3 regions of the Peribacillus sedimenti genome follow, and region 3 is predicted to be linked to each of the others. Evidence: riboswitches for the same ligand, from Rfam matches in the RefSeq annotation. Region 3 holds a riboswitch; each other region holds the start of a gene.
What was found. A riboswitch is a leader RNA that binds a small molecule or an ion and turns the genes downstream of it on or off. The one in region 3 is predicted to bind glycine.
Positions count from the first base shown of each region.

Region 1: another riboswitch for glycine. It lies ahead of V1500_RS11045 (ACT domain-containing protein); the one in region 3 lies ahead of gcvT (glycine cleavage system aminomethyltransferase GcvT).
Region 2: another riboswitch for glycine. It lies ahead of V1500_RS15650 (amino acid permease); the one in region 3 lies ahead of gcvT (glycine cleavage system aminomethyltransferase GcvT).

Region 1 is NZ_CP143547.1:2,227,300-2,231,476, forward strand. It holds gene V1500_RS11040 (GGDEF domain-containing protein) at 308-1,396, shown strand; glycine riboswitch at 2,300-2,378, shown strand; gene V1500_RS11045 (ACT domain-containing protein) at 2,466-2,738, shown strand; gene V1500_RS11050 (PFL family protein) at 2,748-4,109, shown strand.
Region 2 is NZ_CP143547.1:3,167,760-3,171,936, reverse strand. It holds gene V1500_RS15665 (fused MFS/spermidine synthase) at 1-949, shown strand, start outside; gene V1500_RS15660 (lysozyme family protein) at 1,064-1,447, opposite strand; gene V1500_RS15655 (C40 family peptidase) at 1,877-2,335, shown strand; glycine riboswitch at 2,760-2,838, shown strand; gene V1500_RS15650 (amino acid permease) at 3,007-4,177, shown strand, end outside.
Region 3 is NZ_CP143547.1:3,838,853-3,843,029, forward strand. It holds gene gcvPA (aminomethyl-transferring glycine dehydrogenase subunit GcvPA) at 1-266, opposite strand, end outside; gene gcvT (glycine cleavage system aminomethyltransferase GcvT) at 280-1,386, opposite strand; glycine riboswitch at 1,684-1,771, opposite strand; gene V1500_RS18870 (DEAD/DEAH box helicase) at 2,051-3,739, shown strand; gene V1500_RS18875 (YqhG family protein) at 3,717-4,177, shown strand, end outside.

The DNA of each region.
Region 1 (4,177 bases), 1.6 Mb from region 3:
TTTGTGGTCGGCATGTGCCTGGCCAAGGGGCTAAGAGCTCTTGTTCATGGCTTGATTCCATCAACCGTTTCAGGAAAAAAAGTTTTGAAATTTTGTCCGAAGAGATGAAATCTTTGTTTGAAAGGCGTTCCTTTCAGCCCGAATCCTTAATACGGCTGTCTGAGGCCAAATGGACATTTTTCTGCCATCGCTTATACTAAACACACTGGCATAGTGGCATAATCACATACCAGAGTTGTGAAACTTGATGGGAATCAAAAATGCACTATGCACACACATTTGAGAAGGAAGGTAAGAATTTCATTCCATGTTGGTTTTAGAAGACTTTTTTATAAATTTCTGCATTTTATGCACAGGCATTTTCCTGATCCATCATTATTTCCTGAAAACAACATTCCCTTCGAAGAATTCGCTTCGTTGCCGTATCAGGAAAGGGCTCTTTCACGGGACATTCGGGATTGTCCTTATGCATTTTGGCATTCAGTTGCAGGATGGAGTGCTGATTGACCTTAGAATCGTCCCCATCATGATCGCTGCAACTGTAGGCGGCAGGGCAGCTGGTTTTACGGCGACCGCGGTCATCCTCGCATTCAGGCTATCATTCTACCCCCTCTCGCTTGCATCCCTTAACAACATTTATGTGCTGGGATTATCTGCGTTGCTGTTTACCTTCATCAGCACGACTGACGTGAGCATGAAGCGGAAATGGAGGCGGATGCTGATTACGTTTATCCTCATTTTAGGTTCTACCTTTTTCGTGGTAATCCCGGAAATCAACACCGCGGTGATACTCTTTTTGCAGTATGCGATCGCAGTGGCTGTTGCTTCCTATGTGGCATTTAACCTTAAATTCTATCTATCGCGGAACGACGAGGACTATGCAAAATTCAAATGGGAATCGGAGAAAGACCCTTTGACAGGTTTAAACAACGTGCGTTCGTTCGAGCGAAAGATCCAGGAGCTGTATGGCCATTCAAAAGAACATCGGGGAAACTTGTCGCTGATGATGATCGATATCGACCATTTTAAGAAAATCAATGACACCTATGGGCATCCGGCCGGGGACAAGGTCATCCAAAAAGTGTCGAATATCCTGCTGCTTTCCGCTGGGTCGGATGCATTTGTTTCCCGTAATGGCGGGGAAGAATTCAGCATCCTGGTACCGGATTGCGATCGGCATAACATGTGGCTGATGGCAGAAACAATACGGAAGGCAGTGGCGGAGAGCCGGTTTAGAATCGGAAATGGGCATGACCTGCGTGTTACCGTCTCGATCGGCTTTGCATCCAAAAACGACAATGGCCCTGAAGCGGTGTCTGAACTCATAAACAGGGCAGACCGGGGTCTGTATAACTCCAAAAAATCGGGAAGAAACAAGGTCATGATGGCTTTATAAGGATTTGATAACTTACCTACCTGTCAGTTTTATACATGACAGGCTACCTTGTGATAAGCAATGTCATCAGTTTATGAAAATAGATACCGATTCCGTGCACCCCTGCAATGGCCTTTGTTTTTTCTGAAGAAAGTAATCGCTCTCCAGTTTTAGAGCAGAAAAATAAATTTGAAGAAATAGTTTCCTATTTCAAGAGTTTAATAATTAATGGGTGAACTAAACCCCAGTTAATTGACTTTAGGGGAAGTAGCCCCTGTACTTAAACTTATGGGTGGCAAGAGCTGATGATTCCGAGCTGCATTTTTTCTGCAGCTTTTTCTTATTGTGCTAACGGGGCAGTCTAGATTAATAACAGTTCTTCTGCTATTGGACAAAAATGGTAAAATCAAGGTGATTAGGGAGGAAAAGATAGGAGGGAATTATTAGGGATCTTTTTAAGTTTATTGGTTGTCTCAGCAAATTTTAACGGGGAAAGTGAGAACTGGATAGCTATATTAGATTTAGAAACTGAGAATGGTGAAAGTGAAATTAAAAATTTCGAATAAAAGTTTAAAGGAAAAGATATTAAGGATATAAAAAATCATGAATTTAAAATTAAAGCACCAAATTATTCTTGCGGTTGAAAAAAATTAGATGATGGAATGTCATCTAAGGGTTTAAGCGTGGTGATTATATACCAACCTAATAATATGCTTTTAATAAATATGTCCGCTTAGATGGCTGAAACATGCTGCAAATGCGACATTTCCCATGTTGTGTTGTTTTAAGTAGAAGAGTCATAATATTTACCCATCTGGTTCGGAAAAGTCATTGACCACTGTTTTGTGTACTGTTATAATTTCATTATTATTTTTATTTTTACCAATATAGCAGGCGATGATCGTTGTGGATAAAACTATAACGGGAGCAGCTTCTGGAGAGACCGCAGTTTTTGCGGCGCCGAAGGATTCACAATCTCAGGCAAAAGGACAGAAGAGTAACTTACTTTTATAGGTTATTCTGCTGCTTGTCCGAGATTGGAGACTACTCCAATCTCTTTTTTTTATACTAATTGTACGAGGTGAAGGACATGACGAAACGTGCGGTAGTAAGTGTGGTAGGAAAAGATCAGGTGGGCATTATTGCAAGAGTGACGACTGTATTGTCAGACAACGGAATCAATATTCTGGATATAAGCCAAACGATTTTGCAAGATTTTTTTACTATGATGATGATTGTTGATGTATCTGGATTCGAAAATTTGGAACTTTTGCAATTATTGCTTAATGATGCCGGAGATGAACTCTCTCTGAAAATTAATATACAGCTTGAAGAAATTTTTCAAGCCATGCATCGGGTATAGGAGGACAATATGCAAATAGGCATCGATGAAATGATGGAGACGGTTCGGATGATCCAGATGGAAAATCTGGACATTCGGACTGTGACAATGGGTATAAGCCTAAATGATTGTTCGGATAGCGACTTTGAGAAAATGAACAAAAAAGTGAATGACAAAATTATAAGCTATGCCGGCCGACTTAAAGAAGTAGCTGAGGACGTGGCAAGGGAGTATGGGATTCCAATCATTAATAAACGTATTTCCATCACACCGATCGCTGAAATACTAGGCAATGCTACAAAGGAGCAAGCGATCGAACTTGCTAAAACTCTTGATCAAGCTGCCGTAACGCTAGGTGTTGATTTTATCGGAGGATTTTCCGCTCTTGTACATAAAGGAATCACAAAAGGAGACCAAACCTTGCTTGATGCGTTGCCGGAGGCTTTAAGCGTAACCGAACGGGTATGTTCGTCGGTTTCAGTGGCAACTACAAGAACCGGCATTAATATGGACGCTGTGCGCCAAATGGGAGTGATTATCAAGGATGCTGCTGAAAGAACAAAGGACAAGGATGGAATGGCATGTGCCAAACTTGTCGTGTTCTGTAATCCAGTTGAGGATAATCCGTTTATGGCCGGAGCTTTCCATGGAGCAGGCGAAGGTGAGGTTGTCATCAATGTCGGCGTAAGTGGACCTGGAGTGGTATTAAGCGCATTGAAACGCCATCCTGACGCTGATCTGGGAGAAGTATCAGATGTTATTAAAAAAACCGCGTTTAAAATTACCCGAGCTGGTGAGCTAATTGGGCGGGTAGTGGCAGAACGGCTTGGTGTACCATTCGGGATCATGGATTTATCGCTTGCGCCAACCAATGCCATGAACGATAGTGTTGCTGAAATACTTGAAGAAATAGGATTAGAGCGGGTAGGGACCCATGGAACCATTGCCGCTCTTGCTCTTATGAACGATGCTGTGAAAAAGGGCGGCGCCATGGCAAGTTCCTATGTAGGCGGGCTTAGCGGCGCATTCATCCCGGTAAGTGAAGATAATGGCATGATTCGCGGTATCATCGATAAGGCCCTTACTCTTCCGAAATTGGAAGCCATGACATGTGTATGCTCAGTTGGTCTTGATATGATTGCAATATCCGGTGAAGTTACACCATCAACCATATCAGCACTCATTGCTGATGAGGCTGCAATCGGCATGATAAACAAAAAAACAACTGCTGTACGCGTCATTCCTGTTCCAGGTAAAAACGAAGGCGAGATGGTTGAATTTGGCGGTCTTCTTGGCCGTGCACCGGTAATGGGCGTAAATCCATATAGCTCTGAAAAATTAATAAGACGTGGAGGCCGTATTCCAGCACCGCTGCAAGCTCTCATTAATTGATGCTCTTTATATATTGTGGACTTGCCATATCGGCGAGTCCATTTTTATGTTAAATCTAAGTTGCTTTA
Region 2 (4,177 bases), 670 kb from region 3:
GACATTAGTGACCACCTTTTGGTTGATTCCAATCACGAATATAAATGCAGTAATCGGCATTTTCTCATGCTTAATCTTACTTGCATACTGTTTTTATTCCATTGGTACATCACTAAAGCGAGTGGTATTGCTGTTGTGTTCCTTTATATTTGTTTGCATCCCTTTTGCGTGGACCTCCACTCAACCAGATGATGTCATGTATCACACCAACAGTTTGTATCATGATATTGTGGTATACCAAACGGATCATTTTGAGGAGCAAGAAGGCAATTATCGATATCTTACGTTTGGAAATGATGATTCAATCCAGGGAATAATGGATATGCGAACTCCAAACAAACTAGTGCTGAATTATACGAGAAATATTTGGAAGATTTCAAAGGCATTCGCACCCGAGAGTCAAGAGATCTTTATGATCGGACATGGCATCGGTTCATTAACGAGTCAGTTTGAGAATGCCGGTAAAGCAGTGAAAGTAGCGGAGCTGGACAAAACGGTGCTGGAGGTAAGCCAGAAATATTTCCAATATGAAGGGGATAGTGTAGAGATTGGTGATGGAAGAAAAATTCTCTCAGAGCAGAAAGAAAACTTTGATGTGATTATCTTGGATGCTTATCATAATACAAATCAGATTCCTTTTCATTTAATATCAAAGGAGTTCTTTTCGCTCACTTACGAAAAATTGGATGATGCCGGAATTTTAATAATAAATGCAATTGGAACACCAGGAAATGATATTGTGATAGAATCCATGAACACCACATTGGAAAGTACCTATCCGTATGTATATTTATTTGCAGAAGACGGATATCATGAACTGCAGAATTTAACATTCGTAGCAAGTAAGAAGCCGATTGAAGCCGATCCATTGAAAGGACAGCGTAATATTAAAGTCAAAAAGGGTGAATTGATTTTAGACGCAGATACTAAATTAGAGAATCTGAATTAAACAGCAGAAGGTCCATCCTAATCAGATGGACCTTTTTAGCGGTGGTCTATCTTTCTTTTTCAGTTTTGTATTGATATATGGCCAGCAGGAAGTTTTATATAAGCTCTGTTTTTATTAGGACAGTTTGTCATTCACTTTATCGGCATAAGTGAAGTCTCCAAAACAATAGGGAAATCTAAAATTTCCTATATCCTTGCCGCAGGTATACAAAGAAGGAGACTTTTCCACCTGGGATTTGGAATAGGCTTTTTCCAGGGTTTCACTGTGCTTCAAGCCATTATCAGTCACATAATCAATATAACCGGGCCCCATATTATAACTTTGTATAATCGTATTTAAATCCACTCTCCTTTTTCGGCCGTACTTATACATTTCATTAAAATTAAAAACTCCTTGTTTGATACTTTTCTCTGGACTGGCAATACTATTTCTTCTTAATCCTGCTGATTCGGATGACTGCATGGGGTCATTCCCTTTGCCATGGCTTTCCTGATACATGATTGCCAGCAGTACAGGCGTATATGTATCTAATCAATATTTTTTAAGTTCATTTTTGATTGCAGGTTCATATTCCGATATTCGGATTTCTGTTGTTTTTTTGGTAATAATGTTATGGAGGATTATAGATCCTGCTGCAAAAAGAAGCAGGAAGGCAAAAAATTTAAAAATTTTATATGTAAACTTGGACTGCATTATTGCCTCCTGTACGATTCTATTCCAATAAAAAAAGATTGCCAGGCTTCAACTTTAGTAAACTAATCCCCTTATTTCAACTTACTTTTGCTGGAGCAGCTTAGAAACACATTTTTGCAGAATATGGATATGCACCATTATTTTTGTAATATAACTGTAATTATCCTGTGATGCTATTGTTATACAAAATCAAGTATAGTAGGTTTATCAATTCACACCAGGGGGTAAACAATCTTGTTAAAGAAATTCATCGCGACCCTAGCCATGACAGCTACGCTAAGCATGGGGTTTACGGCAATGGGTGAGACACAAAAAGCAGAAGCAGCAACTTATCATACAAAGGCCATCTCAGTCGCAAAAAACAATCTGGGAGTAAGATATAAATGGGGCGGAATTACGCCAAGCGGATTCGATTGTTCAGGTTTGATCAAATATTCTTTCGGAAAAGCGGGTAAGACATTACCTCGTACAGCACGTGACATGTACACAAAAGGGACAAGGGTGAGTTCAAGTTCCTTAAAGCCTGGAGACCTTCTTTTCTATGCGCCCACTAAAGCGTCCAGACCAACTCATGTTGCTATGTACGTAGGCAGCGGAAAAGTGATCAATTCATCATCCTCAAAAGGTGTATCATACTTTTATACAAATAACTCATATTGGAAACCGAAATTCTTAGGTGCAAAAAGAATATAAGTATTAGAAGGAGAGCCATGTTTGTGGCTTTCCTTTTTTTAGATGATCGAACATTTGAGGATGTAATAGTATTTTTTGCTTGTATGAGTATAGTTTTACTGTTCTTTTCATCTCTTTAGGAACACACAGTTTTTATTTAAAGAAAGCAAGCACTTCCGTTTTATAGAAGAGAAATGGTTATTTCGCGGTACGGCTTCTGACTTAAAACATTTGTAATCATACATCGCCAGTTATTCACCGGTTCGATTTTCATCAATAAATTTGTTACAGCAAACAGTGTGCTGTGATATTTCTTTTTTCATTCATAGAAGTTATGTTATAATAATAAAAGTGAAAAGGCTAAAGATGTAAAAGTCTATATATCGCTTAAATATTATAATTAAATACAAAGATTGCGATGATTGTTAGGGGTCACACTCTAGCAGGAGCATTTTCTGGAGAGATCGCATATTTTGCGGCGCCGAAGGGTTCACAATCTCAGGCAAAAGGACAGGAATAAATGGTTACCGTTTGTTATTCAACCTGAGAGTTAATAAATGGCTATTTTTTATTCTTCACTTCTAAGAGAGATTGGAGTACTCCAATCTCTTTTTTATGTTGAAAAAGATGATTTGGACTTACAAAAATCCTTACAAATATCGCTATTAAACTACATCTTGGGGGAATGAAACGTGGAGCAGCAAGAGTTAAAGAGGGATCTGAAAAATAGGCATGTACAACTAATTGCAATTGGCGGAACAATTGGCACTGGTTTGTTTTTAGGTTCAGGCAAGGCAATCCAATTAGCAGGTCCATCTATCCTATTGTCTTATTTGATCATAGGAATGGCTGTGTTTTTTGTTATGAGGGCATTGGGGGAATTGCTCCTGTCAAATGCAGGTTATCAATCATTTACAGATTTTGCTGTTGATTATATTGGACCATGGGCAGGATTTGTGACCGGATGGACATATTGGTTCTGTTGGATAATGGTCGCCATGGCTGATATCATTGCTGTCGGGATGTATGTGCAATATTGGCTCGACATCCCACAATGGATACCAGCTGTAATTTGTTTACTTATCTTGCTGGCCCTTAATTTACTGACAGTTAAGCTTTTTGGAGAGTTAGAGTTTTGGTTTGCCTTGATTAAGGTAATCACCATTATTGCTTTAATTGTTGTTGGGATCATTTTGCTTGTGATTGGCTTCCAAACGGACACGGGAACTGTATCTGTCAAGAACCTTTGGGAGTATGGCGGCCTATTTCCGAACGGAGCATCCGGCTTTTTGCTATCTTTTCAGATGGCTGTATTTGCCTATGTCGGGGTGGAATTAGTAGGTGTATCTGCAGCGGAAACAGCGGATCCGCGAAAGAACATTCCATCTGCGATTAATAAGATTCCGATGAGAATTCTATTTTTCTATGTAGGTGCTCTTTTCGTCATCCTGTGCATCAATCCGTGGAATCAATTGAATGCCTCCAGCAGTCCGTTTGTGCAGGTGTTTGGTCTGGTGGGGATACCAGTTGCAGCGGGGATCATCAATTTCGTAGTCTTGACATCTGCAGCTTCAGCCTGTAATAGCGGATTATTTTCCACGAGCCGAATCTTATATAACGTAAGCAAGCATAAACAGGGGCCGGCTGCTTTTGCTAAATTGAATAAAAATCATGTCCCTAGTAACGCCTTGCTTACATCGGCAGTCGTTGTTTCCATCGGAGCTCTTTTAAGTAAACTGGTTCCAGAACAAGCTTTTAACATTGTGACCACCATCAGTGCGATTTGTTTCTTTTGGGTGTGGAGCATAATTTTAATATCTCATATTCGATATTCAAAGACTCGCCCTGATCTAAGAAGAAAGT
Region 3 (4,177 bases):
TGGTCCACTATAACAGGGATATAATGATCATATACCCCGGCCCCCAGGAATGATGTATAACTCTTTAAATCTGCATTTTTCGCCGCCAATCGAGATAATTCCTTTAATAGAGCCGGTTCTGATTTTGCCTGCTTGATGTTATATTCCCCTTTAAACCTCACACTTTCAGGAATGTCACTGAACAGCTCTTCCACTGAAGAAACGCCGATTGCATTCAGCATTTCGCTTTTATCCTGCTCTGTCATGGGCAAATAACGATGTTTCATAAGATATCCTCCCTTATTTTCGCGGCCTTTTATAAAATGGAGTCTCCGTTACAACGGCTTTCAGCCTTTTGCCGCGGATCTCTACCTGTAATTCATTGCCAATTCCTGCATACTCTTTGTTTAGCAAGGCCAGCCCTACATTTTTCTTCAATGTAGGTGACTGGGTCCCCGTGGTTACCTCGCCAATCAGCTGATCACCAGCATAAACCTGATAACCATGGCGCGGGATTCCGCGGTCTATCATTTCCAGTCCGACAATCTTCCTTGGTGCGCCATTTTGTTTCTGTTCCGCAAGTATTGCCTTTCCAAAGAAATCAGCAGTTTTATCTGGTTTTACAGCAAAACCAATCCCTGCTTCGATAGGAGTGATGTCCGATGTCAGCTCCTGGCCGTATAAAGGGAGATTGGCTTCAAAACGAAGGGTGTCACGTGCACCTAACCCAACTGGTACAACCCCCTCTTCCCTTCCCGCTTCCAGTATCGCCCTCCAAAGTTCAAGCGCATCCCCACTCTGGCAGTATATTTCAAAACCATCCTCTCCTGTATATCCCGTTCTGGATATCAGGGCACTTTTTCCATTTAGAAGAACATTTTCTTTAAATTTAAAAAACTTAATTTCACGTAAGTCCGTATTTTCTGATAATTTTTGAAGCACCTTTTCAGCAAGCGGGCCTTGCAAAGCTAATTGTGCAATATCGGATGATACGTTCGTTAGTTCGACATCCTCGATCAGGTTTGTTTGCAGCCAGTTGAAATCCTTCTCCGTATTCGCCGCATTCACCACAAGCAAATAATCGCCATCACTTTTCTTATAAACGATCAGGTCGTCAACCGTACCGCCATTTTCATAACACATGGCAGTATACTGTGCATCTCCTGACTGAAGTTTTAATAAGTCGTTGGTTAGCATTCTTTGAAGGAAAGCTATGCTTTCAGGACCTTTGACTTCGATTTCACCCATATGGGAAACATCAAAAAGTCCAGCACTGGTACGTACCGCCTCATGCTCATCTTTGATACCCGAGAATTGTACAGGAAGCTCCCAGCCCCCAAAATCAATTGTCTTTCCTCCATACTCTTTATAAACCTCGAATAATGGCGTTCTCTTTAATTCGGACAAAGTATTCCCTCCTCAAGCTTTATAATTTCTCATTTTCCTTTTTACCGTTGCTGCTGGCACCATTTACTTGCAGTGGCGATTCGTGTCGCAGGAAGAGCTTAAAAAACATGATTGATAGATTGATGAATGGTCTCGTCCTGTTGCAAAAAAAAGGACAGAGAAACCCCTTACATCAATAAGAAGTTCTCTGTCCTGGTACCTGAAAGTTTACCCGGGCCGCCATAGCAACAACCCTATATGAGGTTTTCCCCTTTGGTGTCCGTTTCCGCAGATTGGAAACAGTGCTCTCCAGAGCCGCGTCCAGCAAGAGTTCTTTTGCCTGAGAGATTCACTTTTCAGCTTGCTCCTTCGGCGCTACATTGGTAGTCTCTCCCCGTGCCTTCATTCGCTTATATTAACCTTTTAAAATGGCCATACTATAGGGCACACGGACTTTCGAGGAGCAATTTTATAACCGCCCTCTGATTATTCCGGTCCACATATTTTATGGCACACTGAAACTTATAATACTAAATTCATCCTACCATTAAATTTGAAAAGTCTGCAATCTTTTTTCAACAAAAACTAACAATAAGACGCAAATTTTAATATATCGTTCGTGTTTTTCAATCGTGTAAATAAAGAAAGATAGCAACCAGTATTATATAAGATTGGGGGACCCACGGTGAAAATTAATGTGAGTTTCGATGATGATTGGGCAAACGAATTCCTGGCTAAATTCTCAAATGATGGACCATGGGGGAACTGGGAACTATACAAGCTGGCCGTAGAGGTTGAAAAGCATTTGATTGTCCCAGAATTTGAGGGGCTGCAGGCACCTAAGCATTTGCCCCAGCTCAAGGCGCTCCCACACCAGCTGGAGGCTGCCCGACAAGTAGTGGAAAATATGAACGGAAAGGCAATACTTGCTGACGAAGTCGGGCTTGGAAAAACAATTGAAGCTGGTTTGATATTAAAAGAGTATATGATTCGCGGACTCGTTAAAAAAGTATTAATCCTGGTACCTGCCTCCCTTGTGACACAATGGGTATTTGAATTAAACACCAAGTTCCATATACCGGCAGTAGCACAAAGAAAAAGCTATGTATGGGATTCATGCGACGTGATCGTTTCGTCTATCGATACAGCCAAGCGGGAGCCGCACAGGCAGATTGTATATGAACAGGACTACGACCTTGTCATCATAGACGAGGCACATAAACTGAAAAACAATAAGACCAAAAACTATGAATTTGTTCAAAATCTGAAAAAGAAGTTTTGCCTCCTTCTTACTGCGACACCTATTCAAAATAAGGTTGAGGAGATATTTCATCTTGTATCCCTCTTAAAGCCGGGGCATCTGGGGAATGCAAGCCTGTTTTCGGAAAAATATAAAGGCAGAGGACGAGACATATATGAAGATAAGCATTTAAAAAGCCTGGTCAATACTGTAATGATCCGCAACAGACGTGCCGACACTGGAATTGAATGGACCAAGAGGTATGTGGAGACTGTAATTATCGATTTTTCACCGTCAGAACAGGCTCTGTATGATGCGGTTTCGGCTTTTAAACCTGCGACTGTAGAAGGCGCAGGAAATATGTTTTCAGCGATGACTCTGCAAAGGGAGGCCTGCAGCAGCCGTGAAGCGGTGTTTTATACATTACGGAATATGTGGCTGAAATTCGAGAACGGTCCGGATGAATTGCTTGATCGGCTTGAAGAGCTTACAGAGATTGTCAACGCAGTTGAGCGAAACTCAAAAGCAGAGAAAGCACTGGAACTGATTAAAAAGATCGATGATAAAGTCATTATTTTTACAGAATATCGTGCTACCCAGTTATATCTACAATGGTTTTTAAAGCAGAATGGTATCACCTCCGTACCTTTTCGGGGCGGGTTCAAACGCGGCAAGAAGGACTGGATGAAGGATTTATTTCAAAAAAATATTCAAGTCCTCATTGCTACGGAAGCTGGAGGGGAAGGAATAAATCTTCAATTCTGCAATCATCTTATCAATTTCGATCTGCCCTGGAATCCCATGAGACTGGAACAGCGGATAGGACGTGTCCACAGACTTGGACAGGAGAAGGATGTCATGATTTATAATTTTGCCACAAGAAATACAGTGGAGGAACATATTCTAAGATTGCTATATGAAAAAATCAATTTATTTGAAAAAGTTATTGGTGAACTGGATGATATTCTGACACGGCTGGACATTAAGAATATTGAGGAATACCTAGTGGATGTGGTCGGCGCTTCAAGGACCCAAGGAGAGATGAAAATCAAAATGGACAATCTTTCCGCGCTCATTCAATTCGCACAAGATATGAAGGAGGACGAACAGCGTGCATCAACAAGAAATTCATGATTTTCTGGTTAAATACTTTTCTTCAAATAATTGCGAACTCATAGAAAACAGGCCTGGCTACCTTACCATCCAGCTTACTATAGAAATGGATAAGGAATTAATGAACCGTCCATTCTACTGGCATTACCTTGAGACTACAGGAGGTACGCCCAATCCAATGAAGCTGACGTTAATTACCGACCCAGCCTTGGCCCCAGAGGATGTTAAGGGAGATGTAGTTCATTTCGGCTCCCCCAGGCTCCATCAAATATTCGAGTCGACTACAAGGCTTGGAGGTTTCATAAGACTTTATGAGGATACCCGTTATTATCCACCGGCCAAATATTCACTTTTTCCATGGTTATGTATAAATGTTAAGGTGTCTTATCAGTGTGACAGAAAAAAGGACGTTTTCAATTCCGTCGGGCTGAACCTTATTACAGGTGACATTCGTGACGA